Regions from separate parts of the Methylobacterium sp. TK26 genome, predicted to be linked through region 2. Evidence: predicted binding sites of a transcription regulator. Region 2 holds the regulator's gene; the other holds the start of a gene.
The links. The regulator PhoB, encoded in region 2, activates phosphate uptake and scavenging genes when phosphate is short. The targets are predictions, from matches to a motif close to TGTCATNNANCTGTCAT.
Positions count from the first base shown of each region.

Region 1 (7,118 bases), 920 kb from region 2:
AGGTGTTTTTCGACGCGGTGCGGGTGCCCGTGGAAAACCTCGTCGGCGAGGAGAACAGGGGCTGGGACTACGCCAAGTTCCTGCTCGCCAACGAGCGCACCGGCATCGCCCGGATCGGCCTCACCAAGGAGCGGATCACCCGCATCAAGCGCCTCGCCCGCGAGATGCCGGCGGGGGCGGGCACGATGTGGGACGACCGCGATTTCCGCGCCCGCGTCGTGGGCGTCGAGGTCGAGCTGAAGGCCCTGGAGATCACGCAGATGCGGGTCGCGGCCAAGCAGGGCAGGGCGGATTCCGTCGAGCCGGACCCGGCCTCCTCGCTCCTGAAGATCCGGGGCTCGCAATTGCAGCAGGCGGCGACCGAACTGCTCCTCGAACTCGCCGGCCCCTTCGCGCTCGCCGCCCCCGCGCGGGGGCAGGGCGCCAACGATCTGCCGGGCGGGTTCGACTGGGTCGATGCCGCCGCGCCGAGCTACTTCAACAACCGCAAGGTCTCGATCTACGGCGGGTCGAACGAGATCCAGCACAACGTGATCGCCAAGGGCATCCTGGGGCTCTGACAGGACATCGGCATGGATTTCGACCTGAACGAGGATCAGTCGCTCCTGCGCGACAGCGTCGAGCGGCTCTGCGCCGACCTCTATCCCGCGTTGGAGGCCCGGCAGAAGCATGCGGGCGCCCCCTTGGGCTTCCCCGAGGCGAACTGGCGGGCGTTCGTGGAACTGGGCATCCCCGGCCTGCCCTTCTCGGAAGAGGAGGGCGGGTTCGGCGGCGGGCCGGTGGAGACCATGCTCGTCATGGAGGCGGTGGGCCGCAACCTCGTCGTGGAGCCTCTGCTCGCCTCGGTCGTCCTCGGCAGCACCGCCCTGCGCCTCGGCGGCAGCGCGGCGCAGAAGGCGCGGTACATCCCCGGCCTCGTCGAGGGCTCCCTGCGGCTCACCCTGGCCCATACCGAGCGGCAATCACGCTACGACCTGTTCGACGTGGCCACCACCGCCCGGCGCAGCGGGGACGGCTTCGTGCTCAATGGGGCGAAGTCCATCGTCCCGAACGCCGACTCGGCCGGGCTGATCGTGGTCTCGGCGCGCGTGTCCGGCGAGCGGCGCGACCGGCGCGGGATCGGCCTGTTCCTCGTGCCCGCCGACGCGGCCAGCGTGGGCGTGACGGCCTATCCGGCCCAGGATGGCGGCCGGGCGGCGGAGGTCTCGTTCTCGGACGTGACCGTGCCGGCCGACGCCGTTCTCGGCGACCCGGAGGCTGGCCTGCCCCTGCTGGAACGGGTGGTCGAGCACGGCATCGCGGCGCTGGCGGCCGAGTCGGTGGGCTCGATGGAGACCCTGCACCGGCTGACCGTCGAGTACCTGAAGACGCGCACGCAGTTCGGCACCTCCATCGGCGCCTTCCAGGCGCTGCAGCACCGGGCCGTCGACATGCTGATCGAGCTGGAGCAGGCCCGCTCCATGGCGCTCTACGCCGCGATGATGGTGGAGTCGGACGATCCGGCGGCCCGCGCGGCGGCGCTGGCGGCGGTGAAGATCCGCATCAACACCGCCTGCCGCGCCCTTGGCCAGGAGGCGGTGCAACTACACGGCGGCATCGGCATGACGATGGAATATCTCGGCGCCCACCACTTCAAGCGCCTCGCGATGATCGCGACGCAGCTCGGCGACACCCCGCACCACATGCGGACCCTCACCGACGCGGAGGACGGGCTGCTGGCGGCGTGAGGGGGCGGCCCCCTCACGGCCCTTCCGGGGCGTCAGTTGAACACCGAACCCAGGCCGCCCTGCACGCGGGCGAGGCCCGACTTCGCGACGCCGTTGCCCGGGTCGATGGTCGCGGCGCGCTGGTAATTGTCGAGCGCTTCCTTGCGCTGGCCGGACTTCTCGTAGGCGAGGCCGCGATAGGCCCAGGACGTGGCGTCCTTGTTGTTCACGTTGAGCGCCGCGTTGTAGTCCTCGATCGCCTTCGGATACTGGTTCGTGGCGATCAGGCTCTGGCCGCGCGCGGCGTAGGGCGCCGAGACGAAGGGGTTCCGGTCGATGGCCGCGTCGAAATCGGCGATGGCCTGGGTGTCGAGACCCTGCTTCTGCTTCACCAGACCGCGCGCATGGTACGCCTCGGCCGATTCGGGGCTCAGGCGGATCGCGACGTTGAGGTCGTTGAGGGCGCCGTCGAGGTTGCCCTGCGCCCGCTCCACGTTGGCGCGGCCGATATAGGCCGGGCCGTAATTCGGATCGGCGCTGATCGCCTTCGAGAAATCCTGCAGCGCGGCGTCGTTACGGCCGGTCTGGCGCAGGGCCAGCGCCCGGTTGTTGTAGGCCGAGGCCGAGTTCGGATCGAGCTGGATCGCCTTCGTGAAGTCGTTGATCGCCTCGCTGAACTGGCCCGCGCGGGCATAGGCCGCGCCGCGGGTCGTGTAGGCGGCGGCGTCGTTCGGGTTCCGCTGCACCACTTCGCTGAGCGAGGCGATGTTGCTCGTCGTCGCCCCCGTCGTATCCGTTTCCAGCACCGCGTACTGGCGCGCGCCCGCGGCCGAACCCACGGTCTCGCAGCCCGCCAGCCCCGCAGCCGCGACCACCGCCGCGCCGACCAGCGCGGCCTTCACGAGCCCGTTGCGTTGCGTCATCGCCCCATTCTCCCGGGAGCCGCCGCGCCCCGCACGGTGCCCCGCCCCTAGTCCTGTCCGCGCCGGCGCATCGCGCCCGGTTCCGGCAACCCGCGCGCAACCTCGCGCAACGCGGTGAATGCCCCCTTAAGCCGGGCCGCCCGATCGCGGCCGGGCGAACCCTGGAACGGTTGGAAGCGGCGGGATGTGGCGAAGGTATGGCCCCCGCCGCCGGGCCGCGCAATCGCGCCGCCCGCCGTCTCTTCCGGCGGACGGGTGTGGCGCGCGGGCCGCAACCGGGGCGGGTGCGATCAGCCCTTGAGGCGGGTGACGTGGCCCATCTTGCGGCCGGGGCGGGCCTCGCCCTTGCCGTAGAGGTGCAGGTGCGCGCCGGGCTCCGCGAGGAGCGACCGCCACGCCTCCACCTGATCGCCGATCAGGTTCTCCATCTCGCAGGGCAGGCCGCCCGTGCGGGCCGCGCTGCCGAGCGGCCAGCCGCAGACCGCGCGGACATGCTGCTCGAACTGCGAGGACAGCGCGCCCTCGATGGTCCAGTGCCCGGAATTGTGGACGCGCGGCGCGATCTCGTTGACCACGAGCCGCTCGCCGCCCTCGCGCACGAGGAACATCTCCACCGCCAGCACCCCGACATAATCGAGGGCGTCGGCGATGGCGCGGGCGATGCGGAAGGCCTCCTGCGCCGTCTCGGGGGAGACGCCCTCGGCCGGCACCCGCGTGAAGGCCAGGATGTGGTTGCGGTGTTCGTTCTCGCAGAGGTCGAAGGCGGCGAAGCTGCCGTCGGCGCCGCGCGCGGCCACCACCGAGACCTCGCGCTCGAAGGGCACGAAGCCTTCGAGGATCAGCGGCGCGCCGCCGAACTCCGCGAAGATCGCGTTGCGGTCGCCCTCGCCGGGCTCGCGGATGATGCGCTGGCCCTTGCCGTCGTAGCCGAAGCGGCGGGTCTTCAGCACCGCCGGCAATCCGATCGTCTCCAGGGCGCGGGCGAGGTCGTCCGGCGTGTCCACGGGCCGGAACGGCGCGGTGGGGATGCCGAGCCGATTGATGAATTCCTTTTCCGAGAGCCGGTCCTGGGTCGTCGCCAGGGCCTCGGCGTTCGGGTGGAGCGGCGCGTGGCGGGCCAGCACCTCGGCGGTGGCGCGGGGGATGTTCTCGAACTCGTAGGTCACGACATCCACCGACGCCGCGAAGGCGGCGAGCGCCGCCTCGTCGTCATAGGCGGCGCAGGTGGTCCGCGCGGCCACGTCGAAGGCCGGGCTGTCGGCATCGGGGGCGTAGACATGGACCTTCAGCCCATGGTTCGCCGCCGCGAGGGCGATCATGCGGCCGAGCTGGCCGCCGCCGACGATCCCGAGCACCGCGCCGGGGGCAATCGCGTTCTGCGTCACTGTCCTTGAGTCTCCGGCCGTTCGGCCACGGATGCGCTCTGCGCCGCGCGCCACGCGTCGAGGCGGCCCGCCAGCGCCTCGTCCGAGAGGGCCAGCACGGCGGCGGCGAGGAGCGCGGCGTTCACCGCCCCGGCCCGGCCGATGGCGAGGGTCCCCACCGGCACGCCGGCCGGCATCTGCACGATGGAGAGCAGGCTGTCCTGTCCCGAGAGGGCCTTCGATTCGACGGGGACGCCGAAGACCGGAAGGCTCGTCATGGCGGCGGCCATGCCCGGCAGGTGCGCCGCGCCGCCGGCCCCGGCGATCACCACCTTGAACCCGTCCCCGCGCGCACCCTTGGCGAAGGCGACGAGCCGGTCGGGCGTGCGGTGGGCGGAGACGATGCGGGCATCGTAGGGGATCGCCAGCGCATCCAGGGTCTGCGCGGCATGGCACATGGTCGCCCAGTCCGACTGGCTGCCCATGATGATCGCGACGGGTGGCGCCGACATGCGTGGTTCCAGCAAAAGAGGGCGCTTAACCGCGCGGCACGCGGATCGCAAGGCGGGACGGCTGCCGACCCACCGCCTTCAGGCGATGATGTCCGGCGTCAGCACGTCCTCGATGTAGGAGATCCGGTCGCGCAGGGTCAGCTTGCGCTTCTTCAGCCGCTGGATCTGCAACTGATCCCCCGCCACGCTCCGCTCCAGCGCCTCGATGGCGCCGTCGAGGTCGCGATGCTCCTCGCGGAGCCGGCCCAGTTCCGATTCGAGATCGGACTGCCCGTTCTCACCCGACTCAGCCGCCATCGCACCCTTGAAAACCGAAACCCCTTCGAAGGTCAGAAGCATGCGTCACGCCTCAGCGGTGGGCAAGCGCCGGAGCAACCCTTGCGAAAGGTTGCCCAGCGAAAACGCTTCGACAGGCCCGCCAACCTGTGTCAGTCTGCCCGTGTCAGAACAATGACAGGAGATTCGCCTCATGTCGCTGCAGACGCATCTGAGCCAACTCGCCCGTAAGCACGAAGCCCTCGAGCGCGAGATTCAGGAGGCCATCCACAGGCCCTCGGCAAGCGATCAGCAGATAGCGGAACTCAAGCGCCGAAAACTTCACCTCAAGGATGAGATGAACAGGCTGCAAGCCACCGGCACCTTGCACTGACACCCATGCGATAGGCCAAGGCAGGCCGCGCCGCTCCCCACCGGACGGCGCGGCTTTTTCATGCCCTGAAAGGTCCGGGCGGCACACCGATGACGGTGCGGCCGGCGATCTGGTAAGCTCGGCGCGAGACGGCGGAAGACCGTCCAACGACCCCGAGGACACGCCATGCCAGCGAGCCGCTACGCCGAAACCCACGCCGCCGCCGCGCGCGACCCCGAATCGTTCTGGCGGGACGCCGCCCGCGCCATCACCTGGGACCGGATGCCGGAACGGGCCTTCGACGGAGGCCAGGGTCCCTACGGACGCTGGTTCCCGGATGGCCGGCTCAACGCCTGCTACAATGCCGTCGACCGGCACGCGGAATCCGACCGCCGCGACCAGGTCGCGATCATCCACGATTCGCCCGTCACCGGCACCAAGCGGACGATCACCTACGGCGCGTTGCGCGACGAGGTCGGCACGCTCGCCGCCGTGCTCGCCGACCTCGGCGTCGGCCAGGGCGACCGGGTGGTGATCTACATGCCGATGGTGCCCGAGGCGATGGTCGGGATGCTCGCCTGCGCCCGCCTCGGCGCGGTGCATTCGGTGGTGTTCGGCGGCTTCGCGGCCAACGAACTCGCCAAGCGCATCGAGGACGCGCAGCCGAAGGTGGTGCTCGCCGCCTCCTGCGGCCTGGAGCCGAACCGGGTCGTCGCCTACAAGCCGCTCCTCGACGCGGCCATCGCAGCCTCCGCGCACAAGCCCTCGGCCTGCCTGATCTTTCAGCGCCCGCAATGCCGGGCCGACCTCGACCCCGCCCGCGACCATGACTGGGCCGGGACGATGGAGGCCGCGCGGGCGGCGGGGAAGCACGCCGGCTGCGTGAGCATGGCGGCCACGGACCCGCTCTATGTCCTCTACACGTCGGGCACGACGGGCAAGCCGAAGGGCGTGGTGCGCGACACGGGCGGGTACCTCGTGGCGCTCGCCTGGTCGATGCCGAACCTCTACGGCGTCGCCCCCGGCGAGACCTACTTCTGCGCCTCCGACATCGGCTGGGTCGTCGGGCATTGCTACATCGTCTATGCGCCGCTCCTGCACGGCTGCACCACGGTGCTCTACGAGGGCAAGCCGGTGGGCACGCCCGATGCCGGGGCATTCTGGCGGGTGCTGGAAGAGCACAAGGTCGTGTGCCTGTTCACGGCGCCGACCGCTCTGCGCGCCATCAAGAAGGAAGACCCGCAGGGCGAACTCGTCGGCCACCACGACCTGTCGTCCTTCCGCTCCCTGTTCCTGGCGGGCGAGCGGGCGGACCCGGATTCCGTCGCCTGGGCGGAGCGGGTGCTCGACCGGCCGGTCATCGACCATTGGTGGCAGACGGAGACCGGCTGGCCCATCGCCGGCAACCCGGTCGGGCTCGGCCTCCTGCCGGTGAAGCGCGGCAGCACCTGCGTGCCGATGCCGGGCTACGACGTGCGTGTCCTCGACGAGGGGGGCAAGGAGGTGCCGCGCGGCACGATGGGCACCATCGCGATCCGCCTGCCCCTGCCGCCCGGCTGCCTGCCGACGCTGTGGGGCTCGGACGAGCGGATGCGCGAGAGCTACCTCACCACCTTCCCCGGCTATTACGACACGTCGGATGCCGGGATCATCGATGAGGACGGCTACATCACCGTGCTCGGCCGCACCGACGACATCATCAACGTCGCCGGGCACCGGCTCTCGACGGGCGGGATGGAGGCGGTGCTCGCCGCCCACCCGGACGTGGCGGAATGCGCGGTGATCGGCATCCGCGATGCGCTGAAGGGCGAGGTGCCCTGCGGTTTCGTGGTGCTGAAGGCCCGCGTCTCCCGCGATCCCGCCGAGATCGAGCGGGAGCTCGTGGCGAAGGTGCGGGAGGAGATCGGGCCGGTGGCGGCGTTCAAGCTGGCGCTCACCGTGGCGCGCCTGCCCAAGACCCGCTCGGGCAAGATCCTGCGCGCGAC
Region 1 covers NZ_CM143965.1:665,100-672,217, forward strand. The annotation lists gene ACXJ1Y_RS03340 (acyl-CoA dehydrogenase family protein) at 1-560, shown strand, start outside; gene ACXJ1Y_RS03345 (acyl-CoA dehydrogenase family protein) at 573-1,727, shown strand; gene ACXJ1Y_RS03350 (tetratricopeptide repeat protein) at 1,760-2,629, opposite strand; gene ACXJ1Y_RS03355 (5-(carboxyamino)imidazole ribonucleotide synthase) at 2,920-4,014, opposite strand; gene purE (5-(carboxyamino)imidazole ribonucleotide mutase) at 4,011-4,505, opposite strand; gene ACXJ1Y_RS03365 (YdcH family protein) at 4,584-4,802, opposite strand; gene ACXJ1Y_RS03370 (YdcH family protein) at 4,975-5,154, shown strand; gene ACXJ1Y_RS03375 (propionyl-CoA synthetase) at 5,320-7,118, shown strand, end outside.
Region 1: ACXJ1Y_RS03370 (YdcH family protein) is a predicted target of PhoB. The motif match lies at 4,945-4,961, and genes of this name have one in related genera.

Region 2 (7,118 bases):
ACGTGCCGGGCGTCCTCTCGGCCTACCGCCACCAGGGTTTCGCCCTGTCGCAGCGCGGCGTCATCGAGGGCTGGGTCCACCTCGTCCTGCGGCGGGGCGGCGCCGCGCCGCGCCATCGGACGAACTCCGTGCGGACGCCGTGACCCGTTGCGGGCCGAGGCTCGCGGGCGATAGGCTCCGCGCATGACCGAGTCCCGCCGCCGCTTCCAGACCTTCGACGATCCCGGCCACCGCAAGGGGCCGGAGCGGATCGCGGCCCTGCGCGCGGCGCTCCGCGAGGCGGGGGTCGATGGGTTCGTGGTGCCCCGCGCCGACGAGCACCAGTCGGAATACGTCCCCGCCGACGCGGAGCGGCTGGCCTGGCTCACCGGCTTCACCGGCTCGGCCGGCACCGCCGTGATCCTCACCGACGCCGCCGCCCTCGTCGTGGACGGGCGCTACACCCTGCAGGCCCCCGCGCAGGTCGATACCGGCGTGGTGAGCGTGGTGCCCCTGGCCGAGACCAGCGCGGAAGCCTGGATCGGCGAGCATCTCGGCCGCGACCGGGTGCTCGGCTACGATCCGTGGCTGCACACGCCGGACGGGATCGCGCGGCTCGAACGGGCGGTGGCCAAGGCCGGCGGCTCCCTGCGGGCGCTGCCCGAGAACCCCGTCGATTCCTGCTGGGCCGGGCGGCCGAAGCCCCCCTCCGGCCGGGTCGTGGCGCAGCCCGAATCCCTCGCGGGCGAGGCGGCGTCCGGCAAGCTCGCCCGGGTGCGCGCGGCGCTCGTCGCCGATTCCTGCGACGCGCTGGTGATCTCGGACCCGCACAACCTCGCCTGGGCGTTCAACCTGCGCGGCGGCGATGTCGGCCACACGCCCCTGGCGCTCGGCTACGCGATCCTGCCCCGCGAGGGCCGGGCGCGGCTCTACCTCGTCTCCGGCGACATCGACCCGGCGTTGCGCGCGGCGCTCGAACCCATCGCCGAGATCGGCGCGCGCCCCGACCTCGACGAGGGCATCGCCGCCCTGTCCGGGGCCCGCGTGCGCCTCGACGGGGCGACGGGCGCCGTCGCCCTCAAGGAGCGGGTGGAATCGGCCGGCGGCACGGTCGATGTCGGGAAGGACCCGATCACCGCGATGAAGGCGGTGAAGAACGCGGCCGAGATCGCCGGCACCCGCGAGGCCCACCGCCGCGACGGGGCGAGCGTGGTGCGCTTCCTCGCGTGGCTCGACGGCGCGGCGGCGCGGGGCGACCTCACCGAGATCGCCGCCGTCGAGGCGCTGGAGGCGTTCCGCGCCGAGGGCGGCGACCTGCGCGACGTCTCCTTCCCGACCATCTCCGGCTCAGGCGCGAACGGCGCCATCGTCCATTACCGGGTGACGCGGGAGACCGACCGGGCAGTCCGGCCGGGCGAGTTGTTCCTCGTGGATTCCGGCGCGCAATATGCCGACGGCACCACCGACATCACCCGCACCCTCGCCGTCGGCGAGCCGACGGCGGAGATGCGCGACCGCTACACGCGGGTGCTGCAGGGCCACGTCGCGATCTCCCGCGCCGTGTTCCCCAAGGGCACGAACGGCGCGCAGATCGACGGCTTCGCCCGCCTGCCCCTGTGGCGGGCCGGGCTCGATTTCGACCACGGCACCGGCCACGGGGTCGGCGCCTTCCTCTCGGTGCACGAGGGGCCGCAGCGCATCGCCAAGACCGGCACCGTGGCCTTGGAGCCCGGCATGATCCTCTCGAACGAGCCCGGCTACTACGCCGCCGGGCGCTACGGCATCCGCATCGAGAACCTCGTCCTCGTGGAGCTCCGCGAGGTGCCGGGCGGCGAGCGGCCGGTCCTCGGCTTCGAGACCCTGACCCTCGCGCCCTACGACCGGCGCCTCATCGACGCGTCCCTGCTGGAACCGGGCGAGTGCGCCTGGATCGACGCCTACCATGCCCGCGTGCGCGACGCGCTGTCGCCGCTCCTCGACGCGCCGACGCGGGCGTGGCTGGAGGCCGCGACGGAACCCCTCGGGGCGTAAGGCCCTCCCCTGCCCCATAAAAGCCGGTGCGGAGGCCGAGAAACCTGCCGCCGCCCGGCACGAAGAGTCCCGCATGATCGCCCGCCTGCTCCTGATCCTCGCCTGCCTCGCTTGCGCCCCCGCTTCGGCGCAGGGGTTCCGCGCCCCGGCGGACCTCGTGCGGGCGAGCCTCGTGGCCGAGCCCTCGGCGGTGGCGGGGGGCACGCCCTTCACCCTTGCCGTGCACATGAAGCTCAAGCGCGGCTGGCACGTCTACTGGCGCAACCCCGGCGATTCCGGCCTGCCGCCGGAGGTGACGTGGGCCCTGCCCGCCGGCTTCGGCACCGGGGCGATCCGCTGGCCGGCGCCGCACCGCATCCCCATCGCGACGCTGATGAATTACGGCTACGAGGACGAGGTGACGCTCCTCGTCCCCGTCACGCCGCCGCCGAGCCTCGACCCGGCCGAGCCGGTGCGGATCGCGGGCAAGCTCACCTACCTCGTCTGCGAGACCGAATGCGTGCCGGGCGCGGCCGACCTCGCCCTCACCCTGCCGGTCGGCAAGCCGACGCCCGACCCCGCCAACGCCGCCCTGTTCAACCGGGCGCGGGCGGCGCTGCCCGTCGCCCCCGTCTGGCCGATGCGCCTGTCCCGCGAGGGCGACCGCATCCGCCTGGACTTCGCCACGAGCGGCCTGCGGGCGGATTCGATCAAGTCCGCCGCCTATTTCCCCTATGGCGAGACCGCCCTCGACAACGCCGCCGAGCAGGGTCTCACCGTCGATGACCAGGGCCTGCACCTGAGCCTGACACGGGGCGACGACAAGACCTTCCCCCTCTCCCTGCCCGGCGTGCTGACCGTGGAGGAGGACACGGGCAACGGCCCGATCCGCCTCGCCTTCGCCTATGGCGACGAGCCGGCGCAGGTACCCTCCACCGCCGTCGCCCCCCCGGCGGCGGCCGGCGTCCCGCCCGTCCCGGCGGCGGACCAGCCGACCCTGCTCGCGGCCATCGGCCTCGCCCTCCTCGGCGGGCTGATCCTCAACCTGATGCCCTGCGTCTTCCCCGTTCTCTCGATCAAGGTGCTCGGCCTCGTGCGCCAATCGGGCGAGAGCCGGACCCGCGTGCGCCTGCACGGCCTCGCCTACACGGCCGGGGTGCTCGCGAGCTTCCTCGCCCTCGCCGGGCTGTTGATCGGCCTGAAGGGCGGCGGGGCGAGCCTCGGCTGGGGCTTCCAGTTGCAATCGCCGCCGGTCGTGGCGGGGCTCGCCTATCTCCTCGTCGCGGTGGGCCTGAGCCTGTCGGGGGTGTTCAGCCTCGGGGGACGCTTCACCGGCCTCGGCGACGGGCTCGCGCGGCGTTCGGGGCTGCCGGGCTCGTTCTTCACGGGCGTCCTCGCGACCCTCGTCGCCACCCCCTGTACCGCGCCGTTCATGGGCGCGGCGGTGGGCTTCGCCCTGACGCAGGGGCCCGCCGTGGCGCTCGCCGTGTTCGCGGCCCTGGGCCTCGGCCTCTCCCTGCCCTTCCTGGCCCTCACCCTGTGGCCCGGCGCCGTGCGGGTGCTGCCCCGCCCCGGCGCGTGGATGGAGACGCTGAAGCAGGCGCTGGCCTTCCCGGTCTACGCCACGGCGGCGTGGCTGATCTGGGTGCTGGCGCAGCAGGTCGATGCGCGGGGGCTGTTCGCGGCCCTGATCGGCGTGGTGCTGGTGGGCTTCGCCGCCTGGGCCTGGGAGCGCAGCCGGGGCGCGACGGCCCTCGGGGAGCGGATCTTCCAGGGCCTCGCGGGCCTCGCCCTCATCGCCGTGGCGATGCTCGGCTTAGGGCTCGCGCAGCAGCGGGCGGTGCCGGCGGCGCAGGCCGCCGCGGAGGGCACCGAGCCCTACAGCCAAGCCCGCCTCGACGCCCTGCGGGATGCGCGGCGGCCGGTCTTCGTGAACCTGACGGCGGCGTGGTGCATCACCTGCGCCGTCAACGAGACCACCTCGCTCTCGCGGCCGTCCGTGCAGGCGGCGATGCGGGCGAAGGGCGTGACCTACCTGAAGGGCGACTGGACCAACCAGAACCCCGAGATCACCCGCTTGCTTGAACGCCACGGCCGCAGCGGCGTGCCGCTCTACCTGCTCTACGCGGGCGGCGGCGACCCCACGATCCTGCCGCAGATCCTCACCGAGGGCACGGTGCTGGAGGCGCTGGCCGCGATCCCCGACCGCACGGCCGAGGCGCGCTGACGCCTCACGGCTCCAGCGAGAAGGTCTCGTCGAAGGCGTAGCCCGAGCCGCGCACGGTGCGGATCGGGTCGGTCTGGCGCGGGCCGTTCAGCGCCTTGCGCAGGCGGCCGACATGCACGTCCACGGTGCGCTCGTCGATGTAGACGTCGTGCCCCCAAACCCCGTCGAGCAATTGCTCGCGGGAGAAGACCCGGCCGGGGCTGAGCATCAGGAATTCCAGCAGGCGGAACTCGGTCGGCCCGAGATGCAACTCGGCGCCCCCGCGCCGGACCCGGTGGCCGGTGCGGTCGAGCTCGATGTCCCCCGCCGCCAACCGGTCCGCCACATGGGCGGGCTTGGCCCGGCGCAGCAGGGCCCGGACGCGGGCGAGGAGTTCCGGCACGGAGAACGGCTTGACGATGTAATCGTCCGCCCCCGTGCCGAGGCCGCGCACGCGGTCCCCTTCCTCGCCCCGGGCGGTGAGCATGATGACCGGCATGCGCTCGGTCTCGCGCCGGGCGCGGATGCGGCGGCACAGTTCGATGCCGGACAGGCCCGGCAGCATCCAGTCGAGGAGGACGAGGTCCGGCGTGCGCTCGGCGAGGAGCAGTTCGGCGTCGTCGCCGCGCGCGGCGGCATCGACGCTGAAGCCCTCTGCTTCGAGATTGTACCGCAGGAGGGTGGTGAGCGCCTCTTCGTCCTCGACGATCAGGACACGCATGCTCGGGAGTCCATTCCACGCCCGTTCCCCCCGGCCGGGCTCGACCGAGGGTTGCGGGCAACGCTGATACGCCGGAGCCGTCACCGCCGGGGAGGCGATGACGGCGATGGTTCACGCGCCGGGGGTGACGGTCGCGTAGTTGGAGGCGTCGTTCTTCGGCCGGTCGCCCATGAAGATCTCGCCCGTGGCGAGGTAATGGATCGTCTCGGCGATGTTGGTGGTGTGATCGCCGATCCGCTCGACGTTCTTGGCGCAGAACAGCAAATGCGTGCAGAACGAGATGTTGCGCGGATCCTCCATCATGTAGGTCAGGAGTTCGCGGAACAGGGAATTGTAGAGGGCGTCGATTTCGCCGTCGCGCTCCCACACGTCATGCGCCGCCTTGGTGTCGCGGCTGGCATAGGCGTCGAGCACGTCCTTGAGCTGCCCCTCGGCCAAGTCGCTCATGTGGCGCACGCCGAGCACGATCTTCTGGGCGGGCGACTGGTCGGCGATGGCCGTGACGCGCTTGGCGACGTTCTTGGCGAGGTCGCCGATCCGCTCCAGATCGCCCGAGACGCGGATCGCCGAGATGGTCTCGCGCAGGTCCACCGCCAGCGGCTGGCGCCGGGCGATGAGCAGGACGGCCTTCTCCTCGATCTCGCGCTGGAGGGTGTCGAGGCGCTTGTCGGCGATGATGACGGTCTGGGCCAGGGCCTCGTCCTGCCGGGCGAGGGCGAGGGTCGCCTCGCCGGTCATCTTCTCCGCGACGCCGCCCATCTCCGAGATCGAGCGGCGCAGGTCTTCCAAGTCCGTGTCGTAGGACGTGACGATGTGGCCGGGCATGGCGAGACCTCTGCGGTTCTTGGTCGGTGGCTCAGCCGAAGCGGCCGGTGATGTAGTCCTGCGTCTTACGCTCGTTCGGGTTCATGAAGATCTTGTCGGTCTGGCCGAACTCGACCAGCTCGCCGAGATACATGAACGCCGTGTACTGCGAGATGCGGGCGGCCTGCTGCATGTTGTGCGTGACGATCACGATAGTGAACTCGTCGCGCAGCTGCTCCATCAGCTCCTCGATGCGGCCCGTGGAGATCGGGTCGAGGGCCGAGGTCGGCTCGTCGAACAGGATCACCTCCGGCTTCTGCGCCACGGTGCGGGCGATGCAGAGGCGCTGCTGCTGGCCGCCGGAGAGGCCGGTGCCGGGCTGCCGGAGCTTGTCCTTCACCTCGTCCCACAGGGCGGACTTGCGCAGCGATTCCTCGACGCGGACGTCGAGTTCGGCCTTGGGCAGCTTCTCGTAGAGGCGCAGGCCGAAGGCGACGTTGTCGTAGATCGACATCGGGAAGGGCGTCGGCTTCTGAAACACCATGCCGATGCGCGAGCGCAGTTCGTTCAGGTCGACGTTCGAATCGAGGACGTTGCGCCCGTCGAGGAGGATCTCACCCTCGGCGCGCTGCTCCGGGTAGAGGCTGTAGATGCGGTTGAAGCAGCGCAGCAGGGTCGACTTCCCGCAGCCCGAGGGGCCGATCAGCGCCGTGACCTTCCGGTCGTAGAAGTTGAGGTTGACGTTCTTCAGGCCGTGGAACGAACCGTAATAGAAGTTGAGGTTCTTGACGGCGATGCGGACGGCCCTGTCGGCGGCGGGATTGCCACGGCTGAGGTCCCCGGTCGGCATCGCGGAGGCGGCGTTCATCGTCATGTCCTCGTGATGGGTTCGGACGTCACGCCCTCAGCGGGCGTTCTGAGGCTTGATCACCAGGCGGGCGATGATCGACAGGGCCAGGATGGTCGTGGTGATCAGCAGGGCGCCAGCCCAGGCGAGGCCCTGCCAGTTCGGATAGGGCGAGAGGGCGAACTGGTAGATCATCACCGGAAGGTTCGCGACGCCGCCCATCAGGTTGGGGGAGAACCAGGAATTGTTGTTGAGCGCGGTGAAGAGCAGTGGCGCGGTCTCGCCCGCGATGCGGGCCAGCGCCAGGATGATGCCCGTCACGATGCCGGAGGAGGCGGCCCGCCACGTCACCGAGGTGATGACCTTGGAGGGCGGGGCGCCCAGCGCCGCGCCGGCCTCGCGCAGGGTGCCGGGCACGAGGCGCAGCATGTCCTCCGTGGTGCGCACGATCACCGGCACCGCGATGATCGCCAGGGCGACGCCGCCGGCCCAACCGGAATAGGTCCCCATCGGCCGCACCATCAGGGTGTAGACGAACAGGCCGATCAGGA
Region 2 covers NZ_CM143965.1:1,583,655-1,590,772, reverse strand. The annotation lists gene ACXJ1Y_RS07740 (50S ribosomal protein L11 methyltransferase) at 1-143, shown strand, start outside; gene ACXJ1Y_RS07735 (M24 family metallopeptidase) at 184-2,010, shown strand; gene ACXJ1Y_RS07730 (protein-disulfide reductase DsbD family protein) at 2,084-4,216, shown strand; gene phoB (phosphate regulon transcriptional regulator PhoB) at 4,221-4,916, opposite strand; gene phoU (phosphate signaling complex protein PhoU) at 5,028-5,741, opposite strand; gene pstB (phosphate ABC transporter ATP-binding protein PstB) at 5,773-6,570, opposite strand; gene pstA (phosphate ABC transporter permease PstA) at 6,625-7,118, opposite strand, start outside.